4 regions of the Salinicoccus roseus genome follow, and region 1 is predicted to be linked to each of the others. Evidence: riboswitches for the same ligand, from Rfam matches in the RefSeq annotation. Region 1 holds a riboswitch; each other region holds the start of a gene.
What was found. Region 1 has a riboswitch for thiamine pyrophosphate ahead of EDC33_RS04575 (YkoF family thiamine/hydroxymethylpyrimidine-binding protein). Riboswitches for the same ligand answer to the same signal wherever they lie in the genome.
Positions count from the first base shown of each region.

Region 1 (4,525 bases):
CTCTTCGACTGTATTTTTCGGCCAATAGCCTGCCGTTTCCTCCGGTTTTGCCGGATTTTCACGGGGGGCGTGATCCTGTGCTTCGACTATTTCGCCATTTATATATGCATTCACTGTCAGTGGTGTCTCAAGTTTAAGTGCCAATGTGATTGCCTCCTTGTATCATTACTGGTTATCCATTGTCGTTCTTTCCCGGTTGGGCGGTGCGTGAAACATCATGCAGCGGGGGCCGGCCGGCCCCACACGCATTTCTATTTTATGGTATATTGGAAGTGTGAAAATGCTCCGGATTTACGCATCCTATTCGCAAAGGGGAATTGCCATGGACAGGATCAATCTGATTACGCTCGGTGTAAAAGATATGTCGACTGCAGTCGACTTTTACCGCAAGCTTGGATTTGAAGCATCACTGGTCGGCAGTGAAGAAGCGCTGGAAATCGTATTTTTCAGGATGAAGGGTTCAAAGCTCTCCCTCTATCCGCTGGAAAAACTGGCGGAGGAGACCGGACAGCCGGTACCTGATGGTGGATTCAATGGCGTGACGCTCGCCTATAATGCGAAGTCCGAATCGGAAGTGGACCAGGTTCTGAAGACTGCCGGCAGAATCGGAGGGATGGTCGTGAAGGAGGCGGCCCCGACGGACTGGGGCGGCTATAGCGGCTACTTCACAGATCCGGACGGCCACTACTGGGAAGTGGCATATGGCGCGGACTGGGAATTCGACGATAATGACATGCTGATCATCTGATACAGAAAGAGGGGAGCCCGGCCGGGCTCCCCTCTTCATATCGTCCTAGCTGTTCGACGGGCTGTTTGCTGAAATCGTGAATGTCATCGTCGTGTGGCTTACCGCTTCCTGTACTTTCGTAAAGGATGACTCCATGGCGCTGAAGATGTCCGGCACCGTCCCGTCGAGCCGCGTGGCGTAATGGGATGGGCTCACCGTGACGCCGGCCTCCTTCGACAAGTCGATCTGTTCGTAGATGACATCCATATAGTCGGTCGTATTCATCGGATAGAGGGCGAACTTGCATCCTGCCTTCTGCTGGACGTCTTTTGAAGGTGCATTCAACCGATCCGGGGATGCATCCATGTAGGCATCCCCGGAAGAATCACCCGGACAGCCGATGGAGAACGTTCCGCTCATCTCGACATGTTTCCCCGTCTTGGCCGCCTCAAGGTAGATTCCCTGGACGACATCGAATACATGCTCGATCCGTCCACGCACACACGTCGAGACGTCATCCGTCTCTTTCCACACCTTCGATGTGTCGACCCGATCCAGTGCGCCGAGGATCACTTCCGCGAAATCATCGCTCATCACACTCAAGTTGAACTGGCAGCCCGCAATCCGTTCTGTTCCGCATTCCTGTACCATAATCATGCCTCCAATGATTTTATTGAAAATGAAAAAGCTGCACTCCCGAGGGAATGCAGCAGATGTATGGAGTGGTGCGGACATACAAGGCTGCACTTCCCCACGCTGGTGTTATCCAGATCGGGTGGTAAGGGTCCGGTATCTCCGTCTCAGCCTAAGGCGCCCCCAGTGCATCGGTATGCAGTTTTTCATTACAGTTACCATGATAGTGGATTGGGGCCTGGCGTGTAAAGCGGTATGGGAATCAGCCCCGGGATGTATATTCTGAAGTGGAAGCGCTTGAAGAGGCAGTGCTTTGGAGCGGGCCCCGCGCAAAGTGGTAGAATATAGGGGTGAGAGTAGAAAGGAGGGAGGATATGGCATATATCTCCCTTGTATTTCTGGATGTCATACTGCCGATCCTGATTCTGCTCGGCGTCGGTGTCATCCTCCAGAAGAAGTTCGAATTCCGTCTGCGTCCGATTGCGAATCTCGTCACCTACTGTTTCCTGCCGGCCGCGGTATTCCTGAACATATATGAAGCGGACATCGACTTTGAACTGCTGGGACAGCTCGCATTGTATCTGGTACTGTTCATTACTGCAATGATGGTGGTCGGTGAACTGCTCGCCCGGGGGCTCGGCCTTCGCGGAGGGGAGCGGACCGCGCTCAAGAACAGTGTCTCTCTGATGAACTCCGGCAACTACGGGCTGCCCGTCAGCCATCTCGTATTCAGTGCCAACCCGGTGGGTGTATCTGTGCAGATCATCGTGCTCGTCGTCCAGAATCTGCTGACGTTCACATATGGCCTGTACAATCTGCGGTCCAATGCGAAATCCGTCGTGGAACTCTTCCGGGAACTGCTCCGGCTGCCGATCATCTATGCACTGGCGGCCGCGTTCATCCTGCAGGCAATTGACGTCGAACTGCCGAGTTTCATCAGCGTGCCTGTCGAGCAGCTCGCCGGTGGGTTCGCCGCGCTCGCGCTGCTCCTCCTCGGGATGCAGCTTGCACAGATCGAGATCCGTTCCTTCCACAGGGTGATCGCCTGGAGCGCACTCGGCCGGCTGGTCATCGGACCCGCAGTCGCCCTGGCCATCATATTCATGCTCGGCATCGAAGGCGTCATCGCCCAATCGCTCTTCATTGCGAGCGCGTTCCCGACCTCGAGGAATACTGCGACCCTCGCACTCGAATATGATGTCGAACCGGAACTCCATGCCCAGGTGGTCCTTTATTCCACGGTACTCAGCAGCATCACCGTGACATTCGTCATCTATCTGTCCATGCAGCTGTTCTAGATGGGGGCGGTTGGAGGGCTAATTGTCACTGAGTGTCCGAGTGAATTACAATTGAAAGGTCCAACTGCCTTAATTCAGACACACTTATCGTGTTTCAGTCATCTCTGGCTGAGGTATATGTATAGTGAGTCAGATGGAGTCATCGAAAGGGGAAATGATTTTGGAACTTAAGGATAAAGTTGCGATTGTAACAGGTGGCGGATCAGGTATTGGTTTAGCTACAGCGAAGGCGTTCCTGGATAAAGGCGCGAAAGTCATTGTGGCTGATTACAATGAAGAGTCTGGTAAGAAAGCAGAAGAGAGCCTCAAACAATATGGGGATATCCTGTTTGAGAAAGTGGATGTCTCCGTTGAAGAGGATGTCAAAAACGTCGTTGCTCTCGCCGTTGAAAAGTTTGGACGACTGGATGTCATGTTCAACAATGCCGGAATCGGTGTCCAGGGCGAGACGCACAAGCTTTCCTACGAAGACTACAACAAAGTAATCAAAGTCAATCAGGACAGCGTATTCTTCGGTTCAAAATACGCAATCCCTGAAATGCAGAAGGTGGGCGGCGGTGCAATCATCAATACAGCCTCCATCCTCGGCAGTGTCGGCGAGCCGACAGCATTCGCGTACAATGCGTCCAAAGGCGCCGTGAATCTGATGACGAAATCCGTCGCTTTACAATATGCCAAGGACAACATCCGAGTCAGCGCAGTTGCTCCCGGCTACGTCGAGTCCGGTATGGTGAACAGGGAAGCATTGGGAGATTATTACGAAACTCTCGTAGACAAGCACCCAATCGGCAGACTTGGTGAACCGGAAGAAATCGCACATGCGGTCGTATTCCTGGCGGAAAATGAATTCACTACAGGCACCACACTTCTTGTGGACGGCGGCTACACAGCCCAGTAATGTAGTGGATAGTGCAGGCACCAGACCAAAAGTCTGGTGTCTTTTTTTGTTTTTCTCAATTCTTTTTATTAAAGTCTTTATCTTTGTTGTAAAAAGTAATATAATAGCTTAATGGTTAAATTATTAGTATACTCTCAACATTTTAAATTTGTTTATTTTTCACAATAGTGTTGATTGGGCCTTATAAATTTGTTAGGTTGGGACAGAATATCAAACGTAATATTACATATTTTTAAGTCAACAATTAAATTATCAGGAGGTTTTTGATGAAAGAAAAGGCAAAATTGGATTCATTCATTTTTTGGCCGTCCATCGTCGTGCTGCTGTCGCTGACCATACTGCTGGTCGTGTTCCAGTCTTCAGCAGAAACGATGCTCAACGGGATGCTTACGGCAATCAATACACGGATGGACTGGATCTTCCAGTTCATGACCTTCGGACTGTTCGTCCTGCTGCTGTGGATTGCATTCGGCAAATACGGCAGGGTCAAACTCGGGGAAGGACCGCCCCAGTTCAACAACTTCAGCTATGGTGCCATGCTGTTCTGTGCGGGCATGGGGACGAGCATCATGTTCTGGTCCATCATAGAACCGATGTACTATCTTCAGGGACCGCCGTTCGGCTTTGAACCGGAAAGCCAAAGTGCAGCTGAATGGTCTGTAGCATACGGGATGTTCCATTGGGGCATTTCCGCATGGTGCATCTATGCTTTCCCGACGATCGTCATTGCATATTCATTTTTCAATAAAAAGAACAAATCCTTGAAGGTCAGCCAATCAGTAAAAGGTGCCCTCGGCAAATATTCCGACGGCATCCTCGGCAAGATCATAGACATCCTTGTGATCTGGAGTCTTGTCGGCGGACTGGGTACATCACTCGGCCTCGGAGTTCCGATGGTTTCTGCCGGCATCGGTCATCTTCTTGGAGTGGAGCAGTCCGTTACACTCAGCATCATCATCATGATCATCT
Region 1 covers NZ_RKQJ01000001.1:880,450-884,974, reverse strand. Annotated here, with positions in the region: gene EDC33_RS04585 (aldehyde dehydrogenase family protein) at 1-144, opposite strand, end outside; gene EDC33_RS04580 (VOC family protein) at 323-748, shown strand; gene EDC33_RS04575 (YkoF family thiamine/hydroxymethylpyrimidine-binding protein) at 794-1,378, opposite strand; TPP riboswitch at 1,459-1,555, opposite strand; gene EDC33_RS04570 (AEC family transporter) at 1,735-2,658, shown strand; gene EDC33_RS04565 (SDR family NAD(P)-dependent oxidoreductase) at 2,819-3,556, shown strand; gene EDC33_RS04560 (BCCT family transporter) at 3,823-4,525, shown strand, end outside.

Region 2 (4,525 bases), 420 kb from region 1:
ACCGGATAGGGCCAGCATCTCACCAGCGTTCCCCTTGATGAGTGCCACTTTATGCCGGGCCAGCAGATCTTCGGTGACATCCACCCTGAAACGCGATGCACCGAAGCCGACCGGATCGAAAACGATGGGCACACCATTGTCATCCGCCGCCTCCATCATCTCATCCATCAGATGGACCTTTGCCCGGTCAGCTGTACCAATGTTGATCAGCAGTGCCGATGCTGCCTTCATCAGGTCCTCCGACTCTGTGATTTCGCCGCTCATGATGGGAGAGGCCCCGATCGCAAGCATCCCATTTGCAGTAAAATTCTTTACCACGTCATTTGTGATGCAGATGACGAGGGGATTCTCTTCTCTCATTCTTTCCAATCTATTCATGCAGTTCTTCCTCCCTGAAACTGAAGTGATTGACCGGCCCATTGCCCTTGCCAATGCCCGGACTGTTTCTGATGGCGGATGTAATATACTTTTTGGCCAGCCGGAAGCTCTCTTCAAGCGTCTTTCCTTTCGCAATTTCTGCCGTCATCACAGCAGAGAATGTACATCCTGTGCCATGGGTGTGCTGCGTTTCTATACGCGGTTCGCTCAATATGACGGTATCATCCCGGGTGAAAAGATAATCCACTGCATCCCCCTGCAGATGTCCGCCCTTGATCGTCACGCTGTGTGCACCGAGTTCCTCAAGGAAGATGCGTCCGACCTTTCTGATATCCGCCTCACCCCTGATTCTATGGCCTGTAATCTTTTCGGCCTCATGGATGTTGGGCGTTACGGTCATGGACTTCGGAACCAGTGTGCTCCTCAGGAATTCGATGGTTTCCTCCTCCATCAGCGCATCACCGCTCGTGGCGATCATGACCGGGTCGATGACGAAGGGAATTTTGAAGTCCGCCACCATATTCGCAAGCACGACCATCATATCCACTGTTGCGACCATCCCACTTTTCATCGCGTGGGGCACCTCGTCACTCATTATGCTTTCAAGCTGTTTTTCCAGAAAGTCTGCAGGCACATTGAATACATCCTGTACGCCGGTGGTGTTCTGGGCGGTCAGGGAGGTCACCGCCGCCATACCGTATACTCCCCTCGAATGAAAGGTCTTGCTGTCGGCCAGCACCCCCGCACCGCCGGTGGGATCGGTTCCCGCGACAGTTAGGGCAATGGGGATTCTAGACATGGATACCCACCTCCATCCAGCGTTCCTTCGTGGCTGCCATATTGAAGAAGCGTCTTTCATGTTCTGTGCTTTCCATGAAATTCCTTTTGATCTGCCTCAGATCATCTTCCGACATCTTTTCGGCTTCGTTATCGATGATCGTCTGCATCACATCCAGCGTGTCATCCATATCCCTGGCATAAAATTCAAACCAGCCACGGTAGGGATGATCGGCTTCAAATGTATGACGTGCCATCACCTTCTCTGCAAGCCTTCTGTATACATATGGACATGGGACCATCGCGCTTAAGGTGAACGCGATATTCTCCCTTGTAAGTGCATTGAAGTACATATGTTTGATGTAGTGGTCGGCAGACGGATACCATACACCTTCGTCTGTGATCTCTTCATATGTCATACCGACTGACTGTGACAATACGGCATGCGCTTCGCTTTCCCCTTCAAGCAGGAATTCCATCTGTCCCAGAAGGTATTCTCCAGTCTCCCTGGAATTCGTTTTGGCAATCAGCATGGCATAAAGTTTCGCGAACTCCTTCAAGTAGAGTGAATCCGCCTTCAAATAATGGATGATTGCATCCGCCTCAATGTTTTCATGTATCAGTCCCTGGATGAAAGTGTCATTATAGATCGCCTCGATGATGGGTTCCGCTTCATTCCTCAATTCTTCAGTCAGCATATGATCTCTCCTCTTATAGTATAAAAACCCGTTTCCAGCGTGGGAAACGGGTTCAGTATGTAGACAGTGTATGCCGTACCAAACCACTTCCCTACGCTGGTATTAGCCAGATCAGGTCCAAGGGATCGGCCGGGTGGCCGTCTCAGCAAAAAAGCACCCCTAGTGGTGTTTCTATTCAGTTGACTCCAATGGTAGAGAATACTTTATAAATTGTCAAATAAATCACTGCCAACTGAATAAGTGTCATTTCTGTAAATGTTATTGAACCCTGGTGTAATCCGCGCTAGCTTATTGATGGCGGCATTGCGCAAAGCAATGCGTTGTTACACCATAAAAACGATCAGGATGGTGCATGGTTGCAGGAAGATACAGGCAGCAGAATAAAAACGCTGATGGAAATATTGGTTGTTTCCACAAGACTCGGCCTGACCTCTTTCGGGGGGCCGATTGCGCATTTGGGCTATTTCCATGAAGAATACGTACGGAGGAGGAAATGGATGGATGAGGCGGCCTATGCCGACCTGGTGGCCCTCTGCCAGTTCCTCCCTGGGCCTGCAAGCAGTCAGGTCGGCATCGGAATCGGTGTCGTCCGCGGTGGACTGATCGGGGGGCTGGTCTCCTTCCTCGGCTTCACCCTCCCCTCTGTAATCGCACTCATACTGTTTGCACTTATGCTCAATACTTATGGCTTCGAAGATGCAGGATGGATCGATGGAATGAAGGTTGTTGCAGTGGTCGTCGTGGCCCATGCGATCATCGGCATGGCACAGAAACTGACGCCTGATCTCGAGCGCAGGACCATCGCCCTGGGTGCGCTCGTCATCACTTTATTATGGCAGACCGTCTTTACGCAGGTAGGCGTCATTCTGCTTGCGGGGATAATCGGATTCATCCTTTACCGCAATCACTCGACAGATGACGGTGATACCGTTCACTTTCCTATTTCAAAGCGTGTGGGGTACGTATGCCTCTCCCTCTTTTTTGTACTGCTCGTTCTGCTTCCGGTCCTTCGTGAAGCGACCTCGAATCAGTGGATGGCAATGCTCGACAGCTTCTATCGTTCAGGTGCGCTCGTTTTCGGAGGCGGCCATGTCGTGCTGCCGCTTCTGGAACGGGAGTTCGTGCCCACAGGCTGGATGACGGCACAGGAATTCCTTGCAGGCTATGGTCCAGCGCAGGCCGTACCCGGTCCGCTGTTCACCTTCGCCGCCTACCTCGGCACCATAATCAGTGGGTGGCAGGGAGGACTGTTTGCGGTGTTTGCAATCTTCCTGCCGGCATTCCTGCTCATACTGGGAAGTCTGCCATTCTGGAATATGCTGCGCAGCAATCCAAACATAAAAGGTGCACTGACGGGCATCAATGCTGCGGTCGTCGGCATATTGATCTCAGCCCTATACAACCCGATATGGACGAGCAGCATCAACCAGACGGCCGACTTTGTTCTTGCCGCCATACTTTTCAGCATGCTTGTCCACTGGAAACTCCCGCCATGGGTGGTTGTATTGGCGGGTGCCGCAGGTGGCACGCTGATTGCCGTTCTATAGAGGATATAGGATGGTGTTTAACTGCATGTCAAAAATGGTAGAACAAACTGTATCATCATAATCTTTGCGCAAAGGAGTGCATGATCATGACAGAGCAGAATAAAGATCAGCAGGAACAGATGCGGCAGGAAGCCGAACAGAAGGCTGAAGAAGGCAAGAGCCAAAAGGAACAGATGAAGGAGAAGGCCCAGGCCAAGCAGCAGGATTTCAGGGACGAGAAGTCGAAAGTACAGGCGAAACAGGATGAAACGCAAGGGAAGATCAATGATGCAGCAGACCAGGTCGAACAGGAAAAAGGCGACAACCAGTTCAACCAGTATAAGTAGCACATGCTTCCTGCAGCTGTGTATTAAATGAACATGCAAATAATGAAGCGGCATCCCCAAAATTTGGAGATGCCGCTTTTTTTGTCCTAGCTTCTGCTGCTCTTCACCTTCAAGCCGCGGTAACGGTTGATGGCCGCGCAGAATTCCTGTTTTCTCGGCAGCGCAAGATTCCCCGGATGGCCGGTATAGGGGGAAATGGAATCGAGGCCATTCTTTTCAATATGCGCATAGATGACGTCGGCCGCTTCCGACAGCGTCCGTCTGTCATCCAATACCTCATTCCTGAAATAATCCAGCATGACCGCAATGCAGTTCGTCTGACTGGCATCGACAAGCTGCTCCAGCCCCGACATGTCGATCGGTTCCCTGCCATAGAGGATGCTGGTTCTGCCTTTCGGCTTCAGTCTTCCGTCCTTACCGGATTTGGAGAACCCTGATTTCAATGGAATTCTGGAACTCACCTCGCCGAACTGGTCATCAAAGGGGTTCTCACGCCTATACCCTTCTGTTGCGGCGATTTCCTTGGCAGCATCCGTAACATCCTTCAGCCTGTATTCATCCATCATAAGCACCTGGTCGGCCGCTTCAAAATAGTCGCCTGAGCCGCCGACAATCAGGATGGTGGACACACCTTTGTCATCATAAAGCGGCTTCACTTTGCTCGAGAATGGTGTAATCGACTCCTTCTCCGGTGCAATCAGCTTCTGCATCCTTGCATCCCGGATCATGAAGTTCGTCGCTGATGTATCCTCATCAATGAGCAGGAGGGACGACCCATATTCCAGCGCCTCCATGACAT
Region 2 covers NZ_RKQJ01000001.1:456,227-460,751, forward strand. Annotated here, with positions in the region: gene thiM (hydroxyethylthiazole kinase) at 1-378, opposite strand, end outside; gene thiD (bifunctional hydroxymethylpyrimidine kinase/phosphomethylpyrimidine kinase) at 371-1,177, opposite strand; gene tenA (thiaminase II) at 1,170-1,853, opposite strand; TPP riboswitch at 1,925-2,024, opposite strand; gene chrA (chromate efflux transporter) at 2,246-3,400, shown strand; gene EDC33_RS02505 (hypothetical protein) at 3,487-3,726, shown strand; gene EDC33_RS02510 (ABC-ATPase domain-containing protein) at 3,813-4,525, opposite strand, start outside.
Region 2: linked by a shared signal. The riboswitch ahead of tenA (thiaminase II) and the one ahead of EDC33_RS04575 (YkoF family thiamine/hydroxymethylpyrimidine-binding protein) in region 1 are both predicted to bind thiamine pyrophosphate.

Region 3 (4,525 bases), 170 kb from region 1:
GGCCCGGAAGCATCCATGCGCGCTGTGGAATCCCTTCTGAACGTACCGGTCGACTACTACGTCCGCGTCAACATGGCCGCCGTCGTGGATATGGTCGATGCGCTCGGCGGTGTGGAATTCGACGTGCCGTTCGACATGAACGAGCCAAACTCCATGGACCGCGGCCGTATCGAGCTTGAGGAAGGCGTCCAGGAACTGAATGGTGAAGAGGCGCTCGCAGTCGTAAGGAGCCGCCGTGTGGATACCGACCTCGGACGGGGCCAGCGCCAGCTCGAAATGGTCGAGAAGATACTCGCAAAGGCGAAATCGACCGGGGCTCTCTCGAAGATCGATGACCTGATCGAGGTCGTCGCAGACAATACGAAGCATGACATGGAATCGAAGACGATACGCAGCCTTGCGGCCTACTACTCCTTCAACGACATCGAGTTCAACACGACCCAGGTGCGCGGCTCGGATTTCTGGTTCCAGCAGAACGGTGCCTACTTCTACTGGGCGAACGAGGAGCATCTGTTCACGATCTCCAAAACCCTCCGTGATGTGCTCGATATGAAGGAGCCGGACCCGTATGACCTCATCAATGTCCGGCTGTCGGACCATATCGTGCCGTACCAGTTTGTAGACGACTACTATCTGGATGAATTCGAGCCGGAAGAGAAGCCGTACTTCATGCAGGAAGGCTACGAGAGCCGGTTCGGCGACGGCTTCAGCATTCCGGAGGACAACCCTGAGGACAGCATCGAAGGCGAAGATGATGTCGAAGAGGCGTCCGGCGAGCCAAGCCCTGAAGAAGCGACGGGCGAGGAAGCGACAGGAGAACAGCCGATGCAGGAAGAAGCGACGGGCGAAATGCCAGGCGAGCAGACGACCGAAGAGGACAACTACTGGCCGCCGGAAGACGGCAACGGTTCTGAAGGCATACAGGAGGAAAGCACGGAGCAGTTCAACTATGAGGAGAACACCGGCGAATACTACGACAACAGCACTGGCAGCGCGGACTTGGACCGTGCACAAAATGAATACTAGGAGCGGATTGTGATGCGGAAGACGTATGACAAGGAGACGAACATCAACGAGATGTTCGATTTCCTGGAAGATCAGATCAAGCACAGCGGCGAGCCGAAGATCGAAGATACGTATTTCTATCAGAACCACGAGCACAAGGAGATGTACCAGTCGATCCGGGGCTACTTCAGCGAATCGCAGAAGAATCCGGAAGTCGATGCGGCGTGCTACATCATCGCGCTGCCGGACATCTACAAGCGGATCAACATATTCGAGCTCATCTTCCCGATGGACTGGGTCAAGGAGGACGGCCGGCTGTCCGAGCCGTTCAAGCAGCTCAGGCCCCACATCCAGTATTTGGCGCTCGCAGCGGCTGAAGCGAGCGGCATCAAGTTCAACACGAAGCCTGCCCTCTCACTCGGCCTCGAGTACTGGAACCTCGAGCAGTTGAAGATATTCTGGCAGTTCACCGCCATCCGGCGCAAGAATGCAATGTAAGGAGGATTCCATGGAAATCAAAGTGGCTGACAACAACATCATGTACAACCAGTGCCTTGAAATCAGAAAACGCGTCTTCGTCGAGGAGCAGAACGTCCCGATGGACCGCGAAGTCGATGAATATGAAGACACGGCGACGCACATCCTGCTCATCGATGACGAGCCGATCGGCACGGTCAGATACCGTCCGGCCTCAGAGGGCATGATCAAGGTCGAACGCATGGCCGTCCTGCCCGAGGAACGCGGCAGGAAGCTCGGTTTCAAGCTGATGGAGTTCGTCCATGACCATGCCCTGGAGCATGGCTACACCCGCGCCAAGCTCGGGGCTCAGGTGCACGCGATCGACTTCTACAGGAAGCTCGGCTACACCGTCAGTTCCGATGAATTCGAAGATGCGGGCATTCCGCATGTATATATGGAGAAGGCACTGTAGACAGTGATCGACACCCGGATGGCATCCCGCTGTCCGGGTGTTTTTAAATAACCGTTTGGACATGAAAAGCGTCCATGATATAATGGATGTGCAAAATGAATAGAAACAGCATAGGGGAGCCGTCATGGCTGAGAAGGTGAATACCTGACCCTTGGACCTGATCTGGATAATACCAGCGTAGGGAATGTGCAGATTATACGGCATCCGTATATCCTGCTGCAGCTCTTTGACGCCTCCAGATAAGGAAGGTGTTTTTTTATACCGTTTTTGCGGTATGGGAGGCACCCGATCTTGAGAGGAGATTTTATCATGAAGAAATTATTGTCCATCTTTATACCGGTACTGCTGCTCGCAGCATGCGGCGGGAACGGGGACGGCGGCCAAACGGAGGACGATGGGCTGACGGAAGTCACCTTCGTACTCGACTGGACGCCGAATACGAACCATACAGGCATCTACGCCGCGCAGGCGGAGGGCTACTACGAGGAAGCAGGGCTCGATGTCGAGATCATCCTGCCGGGTGAAGCGGGTGCGGAACAGACCGTTGCGACGGGCAACGGGGACTTCGGCATCAGTGCCCAGGAGAACGTCACACAGGCACGCCTCCAGGACGTATCGATCGTTTCGCTGGCGGCCATCATACAGGATAATACATCCGTCTTGGCTTCACCTGAGGAATATGGACTTGAGACGCCATCCGACCTCGAGGGCCACACTTATGGGGGATACGGCTCCCCGATCGAGGAGGAGACCATCGCCTCCATCATGCAGGCGGATGATGCCGATATTGAGAATGTCGACATCATCAACATCGGCGACACGGACTTCTTCACCGCCGTACAGCGTGATGTCGACTTTGCATGGATCTACTACGGCTGGACTGGCATCGAAGCGGAACTGCGCGACTTCCCGCTCAACACGATCGACTTCACCGAGTATTCCGACGCTCTCAACTTCTACACGCCCGTCCTGATCACGAACGAAGAGATGATCGAAAATGACGCCGAAACCGTCGAGGCATTCACAGAAGCGACGGCCGAAGGCTATCAGCTTGCGATGGACGACCCGGAAACGGCGGCACAGCACCTGCTCGATGCAGAGCCGGACCTCGACGAAGAACTCGTCATGGCGAGCCAGGAGTGGCTGACGGACGTCTATCAGGGGGATGCGCCCTACTGGGGCCATCAGGAGCGGGACGTCTGGGAGAACTATATGAACTGGATGTATGAAAGCGGCCTGATCGAATCCGAACTCGACGTCGACCAGGCGTTCACGAACGAATACCTGCCTGGTGGAGAGTAAATTGGAGGAATAGCGAATGCGACGAATTTCATCATGGAGCGTGATTCCACCGCTCCTTGCGATACTGGCCATACTGGTGATCTGGCAGCTGGCCGTCTCGCTCTTTGACATCCGTGACTGGGTCCTGCCAAGCCCGATGCAGATCATACAGGAAGGCATGGATATCTATCCGCGCCTGTTGGGCCACAGCCTCGCCACAATACAGATTGCACTCGGAGGGTTCGCCCTCGGCGTAGGAGTCGGGCTTCTGCTCGCCATACTGCTCCATCTGATGCCGCGGGCCAAGGAGAGCATCTATCCGCTGATGGTACTTTCCCAGAATGTGCCCATCATCGCCCTGGCACCGCTGCTCGTGCTGTGGTTCGGCTTCGGCACACTACCGAAGATCCTGATCATCACACTCGTCTGCTTCTTCCCCGTCGCAGTCTCACTGATCGACGGATTCAGGCAGACCAATCCGACACTGCTCAACTACATGCAGATGATCGGCGCGTCCAGGCGGCAGATCTTCTTCAAGCTGGAATGGCCGAGCGCCCTGCCCTACTTCTTCTCAGGCCTCAAGATTTCAGCGACATACAGTGTGATGGGCGCCGTCATCGCGGAATGGCTCGGTGCCCAGGAGGGGCTCGGCGTCTTCATGACCGTCGCCTCCTCCGCATTCCGGACGGACCAGGTATTCGTCGCCATATTCGTCATCATGGCGATCAGCCTGCTCCTCTTCGGCTTCATCATGGTGATGGAAAAATGGCTCGTGCCATGGGATACGGACAGGAAAGGAGCGGATGATGATGACGAATAAGCTTGAGGTCCACAACCTCACACACACGTTCAATGGCGGCAACACCGTGCATGTGCTCGATGACCTGTCCCTCGATGTGGCAGATGGTGAATTCGTCACCCTGCTCGGACCCTCCGGCAGCGGCAAGAGCACCATCTTCAACCTGATCGGTGGACTCTACAGGCCCGATTCGGGCGACATCTTCATCGACGGTATCCGCGTCAACGGCACGCGCGGCAACATCAGCTACCTGCCCCAACAGGATTCCCTGCTGCCGTGGCGGACGATCGAGGACAACGTCACGCTCGTCCAGGAGATCACCGGCTCCGTCGATAAGGATACTGCCCGGGAGTGGCTCAAGCGCGCCGGACTCGAAGGATATGAAAAGTCCTACCCGAGCACGCTGTCCGGGGGCATGCGCCAGCGCGTCGCCTTCATCCGTTCGCTGCTCAGCCCGCAGGAGCTGATGCTGCTCGATGAACCGTTCGGTGCGCTCGATGAGCTCACCC
Region 3 covers NZ_RKQJ01000001.1:1,052,686-1,057,210, forward strand. Annotated here, with positions in the region: gene EDC33_RS05350 (LCP family protein) at 1-1,026, shown strand, start outside; gene EDC33_RS05355 (DUF2538 family protein) at 1,039-1,503, shown strand; gene EDC33_RS05360 (GNAT family N-acetyltransferase) at 1,514-1,936, shown strand; TPP riboswitch at 2,039-2,137, shown strand; gene EDC33_RS05365 (ABC transporter substrate-binding protein) at 2,246-3,238, shown strand; gene EDC33_RS05370 (ABC transporter permease) at 3,255-4,037, shown strand; gene EDC33_RS05375 (ABC transporter ATP-binding protein) at 4,021-4,525, shown strand, end outside.
Region 3: linked by a shared signal. The riboswitch ahead of EDC33_RS05365 (ABC transporter substrate-binding protein) and the one ahead of EDC33_RS04575 (YkoF family thiamine/hydroxymethylpyrimidine-binding protein) in region 1 are both predicted to bind thiamine pyrophosphate.

Region 4 (4,525 bases), 270 kb from region 1:
GGCTGAACCACTCCCCAAGGAAAGCGGAAAGGATGACACCGAGTACGATGAGCAGGACGAAGTGGAGATCATGGATGGAATAGGTGGTGCGGTGGTAGTAGGTCCTCGGTCCGTCGTCAAAGCCTTTCGATTCCATGGCGACCCCAAGGCGCCAGGCACGTCTGATGCTCTGACTGAGGAGTGTGACAATCGCTGATATGAAGCCTTTCAGTCCAGTAATGTACTTGCGGTGGATCAGCGCCCGCCTCACTTTGCGCGCCCGTCTGAGTGCCATGTATTCACCGGCAATGATCGGGACCATACGGACTGCAGCCATGAACGAATAGGCATATTTCGGCTTCAGCCTCCCCTGCTGCATCAGACTGTAGAAGACATCGGTAATCCGCGTCGTGAAGACGATGAGTGCACCGAAGAAGGAGAGTGTGATGCCGCGCATCATGATGTGGATGCCGCGTACAGCACTTTCTTCGGTGACATGGATGATGCCGAACCGGAAGATCGTCGTCGTCCCCTCGCCGTAGAAGATCATATACAGGCTTGAAATGAAGCCGAAAAACAGGATGGCGCCCGTCAGGAGTCCAATATAGATGTACTTCACACCACTCAGCAGGAGAAGCAGAATGAACATGATGACCGCCAGATGGAAAAGGTGATTCGGGTCATGGATGAGGATGACGGTCAAGAAAAGCGCGACGGCCACAAGGATCTTGACGAGGGGATTGACCCGGTCGGCGAATGTGATGTACCGCTTCACCGCTTCAGACATATACCTCCCCCCTTTCCACAAGTCGGCCGTCCTCAATATTGAGGCGTCTCGAGGGGTAACGCTTCATGATCTCCGCATCGTGGGTGATCATGATGACGCTCGTCCCCCGCTTCACCATTTCGTGGATCATCGTGAGCAGATTGAAGGCATGCCGCTGATCCAGACCGAAAGTCGGTTCATCGAAAATGAGGATTTCCGGCACCCCGCCTGCTGCCGTTGCTACACTCAGACGACGCTTCTGGCCGGTGGATATTTCGAGCGGATGCAGATGCGCCACATGCGAAAGTCCGAAGCGTTCGAGCAGTGCGCCGGTCTCCCGGCGTGCCGTCCTGTCATCATGGTGCATCTCCAGGTTGATGAATACTTCATCGAACACACGGTTCGTAATGAACTGGAGTTCCGGATTCTGGAAGACCGGATAGACCCTGCCGCCGAGATGGCGCGTCCGTCCGATCCGACCGCCTCCGAAAAGCACCTTCCCTCCCGAAGGGATGAGTTTCATCAGTGCAAGCAGCAGGCTCGACTTGCCCGTTCCATTATCCCCTTCAAGTGTAATCCACTCGCCTTTTCCGATCCTCAGGCTGTCTACCGTCAGAAGGTGCCTGCCCCCTCTCTTGATGGAGAGGTTTTTTGCTTCCATCAATGTGCTGGATTGCGGTGCAATTTTCGGAAGGTGCGGGGCCTCATCCCAAGAACGTGGATGCCACACGCCATATTGGTCGAGCAGTCGGCGATGCACCTCCAGCATCTCCTCAGGGGGTGCGGAACATGCGATCCCACCGGCGTCATCCATCAGTATCACCCGGTCGACCCTGTGCCATAGTGCTTCGACACGATGTTCGATGATGACGACGGTCAGCTCATCCCACATGGCCCTGACGGTATCCCAGAGATGGGCCGCCGATCTGCCGTCCAGCATGCTTGTCGGCTCATCGAGGAACAGCGTGTCCGCCTGCTGGAGCAGTGCCGAGGCGATGGCGAGCTTCTGCTTCATTCCCCCGGAGAGTGTCTGTATGGCACGCTCCGGCGCCACATCAAGTCCGACCATGTCGAGCGCCTTCATGAACAGGGGCTTCATCTCTTCCTTTGGCACCTGCCTGTTCTCAAGGACAAAGGCGAGTTCCTCAGCAACCGTCGGCATCGTGAACTGGGAATCCGGGTCCTGGAAGACGTACGCACTGGATTTGGGCAGTTCAAGTCTATCGGCCTTCATCGGTATCGTGATCGTATCCGGTATGAGGCCCCCGAGCACATTGAGCAGCGTGCTCTTGCCGGAGCCGCTCGGTCCGACGATGAGGACCTTCTCACCTTTCCCTATCTTCAGGTCGAGGCCGGTGAAGAGGGGTGATTCCGATTCCGGGAACTTCAGACGCAGCTTTTCCACTTCTATGCACATGGTCAAAGCCCTTCTTCAGCAGCATGGCCATTGCCGACGAGTTTCAGTACACCAGTCTCCTTCAGTGCACGGTACAGCAGGTGCGCGAGCCAGCCGGCAATGAGTGCACCACTCAGCACCCTGAAGCCGAACATCAGCAGCAGATTCCATGTCGCAAGCTGGCCGAGGTAGCCGTAGTACCAGTCGAGCGGGAATGTCGCAAGTGCCGCCGAAATGCCGGCGATGACCGCCACCATCAGGGATGTGCTTTCGTATTTCACGATGGCGAATACGATTTCGCATGCAAGCCCCTGGATGAGCCCATACACGATCAGCATGACATCGAACTGCAGCATGACGATCGTTTCTCCCGATGCCGCTGCAAATTCCGCAATCAGCGCCACGCCGGGTTTTCTTATGACGAGATAGGCAACCACTGCTGCGATGAACCACATGCCGTACAGCAGCTGGTTCAGATGCAGTCCAAGCGGTTCAAGCGCCGTATAGACGCCGCCCCATATTGAATAGATGAACGAGAATACGAGGGCGATGACGACCGTGATCAGCACATCGGTCAGGGTCAGCCCTTTTCTTTTTGCCATTATAAAAGCCTCCATATAATATATTCCAAACAAAAAACACACCACTAGCGGAGTGGTGTGCATATTATATGTAAAATATGCCACTTCCCTACGCTAGTATGATCTAGATCAGGTGATAAGGGTGATTCTCAGTCCTTGCGGACACCCCTAGTGGTGGTTATTTATTCGGTTGGCTCCATCATAGTACACTTTCTGAATTTTGTGAAGTCATTTATTGTCGTCTACCATCTGGTAATAGCGGCCGCGCTGTCTGACGAGTTCCTCTTCAGAACCGCTTTCGACCAATTCCCCGAGCTCCATGACGAAGATGCGGTCCACGGCCTTTATCGTATTCAGCCTGTGGGCGATGATGATGCTTGTCCGGTCCTTCATCAGCCGCTCGAGCGCCTCCTGGATCTTGAGCTCCGTCACCGTATCGATGCTGCTCGTCGCCTCGTCCAGTAGCAGTATCGCCGGATCCGTGATAAGGGCGCGGGCGATCGATATCAGCTGTTTCTGCCCCTGGGAGATGAAGCCCTCGTCGGCTTCCAGAACCGTGTCATAGCCCTCTTCTAATGCAACGATGAAGTCGTGGGCGTTGGCAAGCTTCGCCGCCTCGACCACTTCCTCATCCGTTGCATCAAGTTTGCCGTAGCGGATGTTCTCCCGGATCGTCGATTCGAACAGGTAGGGATCCTGCAGGACGAACGCCGTCTGTGAACGGACGGTCGAACGGCTGTAGTCGAGGATGTTCTCCCCGTCGATCCGGACCTCTCCGGAATCCGTTTCATAGAACCTGGCCAGCAGCTGCATGACGGTCGTCTTGCCGGCACCGGTCGCACCGATCAGGGCGACCGATTCGCCTGCATCGATCCTGAAGCTCAAGTTTCTGATCGTCGGTGTCTTCTGCGTCGGGTCATAGGAGAATGAGACATCATCGAATTCAATCTCACCCGCTATGGTCCTGCCGGTGATCTTCCCTTCATCCTTCTCCGGCTCGGAATCGATGATGCCGAATACGCGCTCCGCTCCGGCGATGGCCGAAAGCACCTGGTTGAACTGGTTGGAAAGGTCGGCAAGCGGCCGTGTGAACTGCCGTGCATATTCTGCAAACACGACGATGGTACCGATTGTGACGACACCATCCGTATAGAAGACGAGCAGACCGCCGGCACCGGCCACAATCGTAAAGCTGACGTTGTTCAGCATGTTCATCACTTTCGGGATGAAGCCAGCGTACAGGAATGCCCAGAAGGTGATGTCCCTGAGATTTCCCGCCTTTTCATTGAAGTTGCGGATCGCCGTCTCCTCCTGCGAGAAGACCTTGACGATCTCCTGCCCGGATACCATCTCTTCGATATATCCGTTCAGTTCACCGGTCGCCCGCTGCCGTTTCTTATAGAGCGGTCCGGTGCGCCTTGTGATGAAGCCTACAGCGAATATCAGCACCGGGATGATCAGCACGGTGAGGAGTGTGAGCAGTGGACTCAGATAAAGCATGACGCTGATCGTACCGATCAGCGTGACGATGCTTGTCGTGAACTGGATGAATGATGTATTGAGCGTCTGTGAAATCGTTTCGATGTCATTGGTCATGCGGCTCATCAGCTCGCCGTGCTGCCGCTTGTCATAGAATGATACCGGCAGTTTCTGCATATGTGAAAACAGCCGGCTCCGCAGCTTATAGACCGTCCTCTGGGACAGCCCCACCATGAAGAAGGCGGCGGTATACTGCGTCGATGACAGCAGGATGTAGACGACGAGCAGGAAGAGCAGTATGGTGGACAGTCCGTCCATCTCCCC
Region 4 covers NZ_RKQJ01000001.1:609,516-614,040, forward strand. Annotated here, with positions in the region: gene EDC33_RS03250 (energy-coupling factor transporter transmembrane component T family protein) at 1-766, opposite strand, end outside; gene EDC33_RS03255 (ABC transporter ATP-binding protein) at 759-2,162, opposite strand; gene EDC33_RS03260 (ECF transporter S component) at 2,165-2,743, opposite strand; TPP riboswitch at 2,812-2,902, opposite strand; gene EDC33_RS03265 (ABC transporter ATP-binding protein) at 2,951-4,525, opposite strand, start outside.
Region 4: linked by a shared signal. The riboswitch ahead of EDC33_RS03260 (ECF transporter S component) and the one ahead of EDC33_RS04575 (YkoF family thiamine/hydroxymethylpyrimidine-binding protein) in region 1 are both predicted to bind thiamine pyrophosphate.